DNA from 2 places in the Actinocorallia sp. A-T 12471 genome. Region 2 is predicted to be linked to the other one. Evidence: riboswitches for the same ligand, from Rfam matches in the RefSeq annotation. Region 2 holds a riboswitch; the other holds the start of a gene.
The links. A riboswitch is a leader RNA that binds a small molecule or an ion and turns the genes downstream of it on or off. The one in region 2 is predicted to bind cyclic di-AMP.
Positions count from the first base shown of each region.

Region 1: it holds a riboswitch for cyclic di-AMP, as region 2 does, so the genes downstream of both, R9X44_RS02540 (C40 family peptidase) here and R9X44_RS25690 (CHAP domain-containing protein) in region 2, are expected to answer to the same signal.

Region 1 is NZ_JAWZTE010000001.1:541,260-544,656, reverse strand. It holds gene typA (translational GTPase TypA) at 1-1,778, opposite strand, end outside; cyclic di-AMP (ydaO/yuaA leader) riboswitch at 1,971-2,113, shown strand; gene R9X44_RS02540 (C40 family peptidase) at 2,119-3,012, shown strand; gene R9X44_RS02535 ((deoxy)nucleoside triphosphate pyrophosphohydrolase) at 3,009-3,397, opposite strand, start outside.
Region 2 is NZ_JAWZTE010000010.1:230,658-234,054, forward strand. It holds gene R9X44_RS25685 (hypothetical protein) at 1-625, opposite strand, end outside; gene R9X44_RS25690 (CHAP domain-containing protein) at 703-1,512, opposite strand; cyclic di-AMP (ydaO/yuaA leader) riboswitch at 1,525-1,680, opposite strand; gene R9X44_RS25695 (C40 family peptidase) at 1,782-2,300, opposite strand; cyclic di-AMP (ydaO/yuaA leader) riboswitch at 2,348-2,548, opposite strand; gene R9X44_RS25700 (NlpC/P60 family protein) at 2,987-3,397, opposite strand, start outside.

The DNA.
Region 1 (3,397 bases), on a different contig from region 2:
GCGGTGGGGGTGATCTCGACGCACTCGTCGTCGCGGATGAACTCCAGGGCGGCTTCCATGGAGAGCTTCTTCGGCGGGACGAGGCGGTCGAACTCCTCGGCCGTGGAGGAGCGGATGTTGGTCTTCTGCTTCTCCTTGGTGATGTTCACGCTCATGTCGTCGGCGCGCGAGTTCTCGCCGATGATCATGCCCTCGTAGACCTCCTGCGCGGGGTCGACGAACAGGGTGCCGCGCTCCTGGAGGTTGAACATCGCGTACGTGGTGGCGACGCCGGCGCGGTCGGAGACGAGCGAGCCCGTCGGACGGGTGCGCAGCTCGCCGAACCAGGGCTCGTACTTCTCGAAGACCTGGTGGGCGATGCCGGTGCCGCGGGTCTCGGTGAGGAACTCGGTGCGGAAGCCGATGAGGCCGCGCGCGGGGACCAGGAACTCCATCCGGATCCAGCCGGTGCCGTGGTTGGTCATGTGCTCCATGCGGCCCTTGCGGACGGCAAGGAGCTGGGTGACCGCGCCGAGGTACTCCTCGGGGATGTCGACGGTCAGGCGCTCGACGGGCTCGTGCAGCTTGCCGTCGACCTGGCGGGTGACGACGCGGGGCTTGCCGAGGGTCAGCTCGTAGCCCTCACGCCGCATGGTCTCCACGAGGATAGCCAGCGCGAGCTCGCCGCGGCCCTGGACCTCCCAGGCGTCGGGGCGGTCGGTGGGCAGCACGCGCAGTGACACGTTGCCGATGAGCTCGCGGTCGAGGCGGTCCTTGACGAGGCGGGCGGTGACCTTGGTGCCCTTCTCGCGGCCGGACAGCGGGCCGGTGTTGGTGCCGAGCAGCATCGAGATCGCGGGCTCGTCGACGGTGATGAGCGGCAGCGGGCGCGGGTCCTCGGGGTCGGCGAGGGTCTCGCCGATCATGATGTCGGAGATGCCGGCGATGGCAATGATGTCGCCGGGGCCCGCGGACTCGGCGGGCTTGCGCTCCAGCGCCTCGGTCATCAGGAGCTCGGAGATCTTCACCCGCTCGACCGTGCCGTCGGCCTTGCACCAGGCGACCTGCTGGCCCTTCTTGATCGTGCCGTTGTGCACCCGGCACAGCGCGATACGGCCGAGGTAGCTTGACGCGTCGAGGTTGGTGACGTGGGCCTGGAAGGGCGCGTCGGGGTCGAAGGCGGGGGCGGGGATCGTCTCGCGGATGACCTGGAACAGCGGCTCGAGGTCCTCGTTGTCGGGCATCTCGCCGTTGCCTGGCTTGGTGAGGCTGGCGCGTCCGGCGCGGCCTGAGGCGTAGACGATCGGGAAGTCGATCTGCTCCTCGGTCGCGTCGAGGTCCATGAACAGCTCGTAGACCTCGTCGATGACCTCGGCGATCCTGGCGTCGGGCCGGTCGACCTTGTTGATGACGAGGATGACCGGCATCTTGGCCGACAGCGCCTTGCGGAGCACGAACCTGGTCTGCGGGAGCGGGCCCTCGGAGGCGTCCACGAGCAGGACGACGCCGTCCACCATGGACAGGCCGCGCTCGACCTCGCCGCCGAAGTCGGCGTGGCCGGGGGTGTCGATGATGTTCAGCAGAAGGTCACCGTGGCGGACCGCGGTGTTCTTCGCCAGGATCGTGATGCCCTTCTCCCGCTCGAGGTCGTTGGAGTCCATGACCCGTTCGTCGACGGACTGGTTGTCGCGGAAGGCGCCGGACTGCCAGAGCATGGCGTCGACCAGCGTGGTCTTTCCGTGGTCGACATGGGCGACGATGGCTACGTTGCGCAGGTCATCACGGGTGGCGATGGGCATGAAGGCACGCTCGGTTTCGTGTCGGATTCGCCGCGTGGAAGAAGATCGGATGACTCACGAGCCGGCGGCGGCAGATAGCTGTACCCCACGATTCTAGTGGCTTCCCGCCGGTGCCACGCTGGCCGCCCTCCCCACCCCCGGCCTTGACCGTCTCTTTTGGGTTATTTGTCATGATTTGACGTCTTTCGTAGGCTGCGGCGCGTGCCGAGTCCCCGCGCCTCGCGGGGAGCCGGGGACCCATGTGTTTCCCCCGGGGTGAATCCGCTCCCCCAGCGGTAGGGCGTCCTCCCGCCCGAACCCGTCAGCTAACCCGGTAGGCCGTCGAGAGGAGAGACCCCCGTTGAAGGGCGTCCGTTTCACCCTTGCCGCCGTCGTGCTCGCCGGCGCGGCCTCCCCCCTGCTCGCGCCGCCCGCCGGGGCCGCGCCCAAGCCCGACCCCGACCGGCTCCAGCAGCGCCTTGACGGACTCGAAGGCCAGGTCAGGGACCTGGACAAGGAGATAGCCGCCGACCAGAAGGCACTGCTCGCCGCGCAGAACGCCGCGTTCGCGGCGGCCGCCGAGGCCGACCTGCGCCGGGCCGCCCACCGCGACCTCGTCGACCAGGTCGCCGCCGTTCCCCCGCCCGTCAACCTGCTCCAGGCCGCGTTCCTGCGCATCGCCGGATCACCCTCCGACGACCTGGAGACCCGCAGGGACGCCGCCGCGCAGGCCGCCGCCGACGCCGACGCGGCGGCCGAGACCGCCCGCGCGCGGCTCCAGGAGACCGTCGACAAGGTCGAGCGGATCCGGGACGCCCGGGCCGTCACCGCCGCGAGGATCACCCAGGTCAAGGCCGACCTGCGCGACGCCTACACCTACCAGGGCGTCACCGTGTGGGGCGGCGGGACCGCGGCGGTGGCCACCCGCGCGGCGCTCGACCAACTCGGCGACCCCTACGTCTGGGCGGCCGCCGGGCCCGACGCGTTCGACTGCTCGGGCCTCGTCGTCTGGGCGTTCGCGCAGGCCGGGAAGCCCGGCCTGCCGCACTACACCGGGGCGCTGTGGGACCGGGGGACGAAGGTCGCCAGGTCGGCGCTGCGGCCCGGCGACCTCGTCTTCTTCAACGCGAGCCGCAGCCATGTCGGGATCTACATCGGCGAGGGCAAGTTCGTGCAGGCGCCGTCGTCCGGAGATGTCGTGAAAATCACACCACTGGCCGACCGGCGCGACTACAACGGGGCGGTCCGGATCTAGCGGTCGCGCAGCAGGCGCGGGCGGACGGCGTCGACCACCGGAAGGTCGCCGGGCAGCCAGGCGACGGAATCGAGCTCGTCCGCGCCCAGCCAGCGCAGCGCCGAGTGCTCGAGCGCCACGGGACGGCCCGCGATCAGGCGGGCCGTCCACACCCGCAGGACCCCGGCCTCGCCGATCGGCCAGTCGCCGCCGATCCTGTCGAGCAGCTTGACGGTCACCGCGAGCTCCTCACGGCACTCGCGGATCAGGGCCGCCTCGTCGGACTCGCCGGGATCGACCTTGCCCCCGGGCAGCTCCCAGCCCCCGGCCAGCGACGACGGGGCGGCCCGCTGCGCCGCGAGCAGCCGTCCGCCCTCGATGATCGCCGCGCCCACCACGACGGGCA
Region 2 (3,397 bases):
CGTCCACCGGGACCAGCGCGACGGCCCCGCGCGCCCAGTCCCGTCCCACGACCGCCGTGACGGCCGGGGCGGCCCGGTCGAGCCCGGCCGCGACCTGTTCCAACGGGCCCTCTCCCACGACGAGGCAGGATTTCCCGCGCACCGCCCGGATCTTCCCCCTCGACCAGATCTGCGGGTCGTCGGCGTGCCCGTCGCCGCCGTCCCCGGTGAGACCGGCGGTCCCGACGCGCAGGTAGGCGGTCCGCACGGTCTCCTGGGCGGCGAACCCCTTGTAGGAGTGGGCTGTCCTGACCGTCACGAGGTTCCCGTCGATCTTCTCGACGGTCTCGCGCCACGTGGCGAGCGGCAGCGCCGACAGCGCGGCGAACAGCTCGGCCTGCCGGGCGGCGAACCCGGGCTCGGCCGGATCGACCGAGGCGAGGAAGCCCGCCTCGTCCCCGGCGAGCACGGCCTTGGAGCGGGCTTCGAGCAGGGCGTTCACCGCCGACGCCGTCGGGCCCGTCGCGGTCGGGGCAGGGTCCGCGCGGCATCCCGCGAGCAGCCCCGCCGACGCCGTCAGCACCCCCGCGCGCAGCACCGCGCGGCGGCTGCGGACGCGCGAAGGCCCCGGTGCGTCGGACTCCATGGGCAGCGATCCTATGACCGCGCCCGGATTCCGAGGCTCCGGGGCCTTTCGACTGATCGGCTTCAGTACGCGGGCCGTCAGCCCTTGTACTCGGGGTAGCCGTACCCGACGATCTGGCTGGCGGACCGGACCTTCTCCTGGACCTTGTTGCCGGTGTTGCCCTCGACGGTGTGGATCGTGCCGTCGTCGTCGACGTGGTCGACGATGCCGACGTGCACGATGTCGTCCAGGCCCTTCTCACCGTTCCAGTTGAAGAAGACGATCGCGCCGGGCTTCGGCGTGGTGCCCCAGCGGCCCTCCTCCTTGAACCACTTCGCGTGCGCGATGGTCCAGGCGTCCTGGCCGACGGAGTCCTTCATGCCGGTCTCCTCGGCGACCCAGGAGACGAACATGTTGCACCACTCGGCGGCGAGGTAGGCCGACCGGCTGCCGCCGTCGCGGGCGACGGTCTCGGCCGCGCGCTGGGTCTGGGAGTACCACTCGCCGAACTTGGTCTTGCCGCTGGAGTCCTCGGCCTGGCCCAGCTGGGTCTTGGCCTTGGCGACGAACTCCTTGGCGGTGACGCCGGCGATCGCCTGCTCCTCGTCGGCCGCGCGCTCGGCCTGGTCGTCGGACCTGGTCTGCGCGTCGGCGTCCTTGGCGCCCGTCGCGGCCTTGGTCTTGCCGTCCAGCTTGACCTGGATGGCCGACAGCCCGCCCTTGTTGACCGCGCCGAGGCCGGCCAGGTTCATCGCGGACGCGGTGACCTCGGCGGAGGACTTCTCGTTCTCGTTGAGGGTGTTGGCGTGGGCGGCTGCGCCGAAGGTGCCACCGAGGAGGCTGGCGGCGAGGAAACCGCCGGTGAGCTTGAGGGTAAGAGCAGTCTGCTTGGCGTGACGACCGGACATGCGTTCTTCAACTCCTGTTTTCCATGCCGCCTACCGGGTTAGCTGACGGATTCGGGCCTGGAAAGAGCCCTACGGTGGCAAGCCACCGATTCACCCCGTGCCGATCACTGCGGATCGACGAGTGGGTCCCCGGCTCCGCGCTGGGCGCGGACTCGGCGGGAGGACGGCCCCCAGACGTTCGAGGGCCTGTCCCGCGTGCATTGACTGTTGAGGTTCGCGGCGGAGACTCCGGAGGGTCTCGCGGGAATCCCCGCCGTGGGTGCGCGCGCCTAGTAAGGGCGCACGGCTCCGTTGAAGTTCTTCTTGCGGTAGCTGTCGAGCAGTACCTGGCGGACGTGGTCACCGGTGCGGGGAGAGTGGATCATCCACACCTTGTTGCCGGACACCTTGGAGACGATGCCGACGTGGCTTCGGCCTCCGTAGAAGAAGACGAGGTCTCCGGGGTAGAGGTCCTTCCACTTGATCTTCCGGCCGACGTGGCCGTAGATCGACGTGGTGGTCCTCGGCAGCTTTACGCCCGCCTTGCGGTAGACGTAGCCGACCAGACCGGAACAGTCGAAGGAGTTCGGGCCGGCCGCGCCGTAGACGTACGGCTTGCCCTTCTTCTTCTTCGCCCAGGCCAGGGCCTTCTGCGCGGTCTTCTTGCGCTGGGCCCAGGTCTTCTTTTTCTTCTTGGTCGCCTTCTGCGCCGTGGCCGTGGCTTCGACCGGGGCCGCCTGCGCCGGGACCGAGATGAGGGCCACCGGAGCGAGCACCGAGGTTGCGAGCAGGCCGGAGGCCAGCCGCACACGCCGGGCGGAAGGCAGGCGAGTGCCAAGGGTGCGAGACAGGGGAATCTCCTTCTTCCTTACGCCTACCGGGTTAGCTGACGGGTGCGGGCGGAAGTGGAGAAGTGCCCTACGGCCTGCCGCTTTGGGGAGCGACCTGGCCGATTAACCCCACCGCGGGCATGGCTCGAACCCTTTGGGGGTGGTTCGGGGTGCCTGCGGGTTGGGTCCCCGGCTCCGCGTTGACGCGGACTCGGCGTGAGCCGTCGCGGTCTCGGGCGTGATGGGGCCCGGGATGAGCCGGACGCGCTCGCGTCCATGGCTCGACCGCACGACTGCGGTTTGGATTTGTCGGTGACGCCGACGCCCTAACAGGGGCTCAGATCGCACTGTCCTACGCTTCACTGCGCGGCGCGGGTGTCGTCCTAGACACCGGCTCTCGGATCAGGCTGGTCGGCGGATGTACCACGGGTGGCGCCTGGGGGGAGCCACCGCCCGGCAACGTTCGGATAACGCTGCCTTCAACTCGAAGGTACCAAAGAAACAGCGAAAGGCAAATGCCCCGCAAAGATGACCACGGGCAGGTATGCCCAGGTGAAGCGGGCTATGAAGGGAGGGTGACACAGGTCTCACCCCGCCGGGGAGCCCTTCGGGACCCCTAAAACGCCCTATAGCGGGCGTTTCAGGGGTGTTACGCGGGGCTGACGCTACGGCCGTCCGGCGCCGATGAAGCGGTCGCGGTAGTAGCCGGAGGTAACGGAGACGATCTCCACGTTTTTACCCGTCCGGGGGGCGTGGATCATCTGCCCGCCGCCGACGTACATGCCGACGTGGCCGAGGCCGCTGAAGAACAGGAGATCGCCGGGCTGGAGGTTGTCGTACGACACGCGGGTGCCCGAGGTGGCGCTGTACTGCGAGGCGGCCGTGCGCGGCAGGGCGACCCCCGCGGCGGCCCAGGACTTCATCGTCAGGCCCGAGCAGTCGTAGCCGGTGGGGCCGGTGCCGCCGTAGATGTAGGGCTTGCCGAGCTGCTTGTAGGCGAAGTCGAGGGCGGTGCGGGCCGGGCCGCTCGCCGGGCCTGTGTAGGTGCCGCCGACGGGCCCCGACGCGGTCGGCGT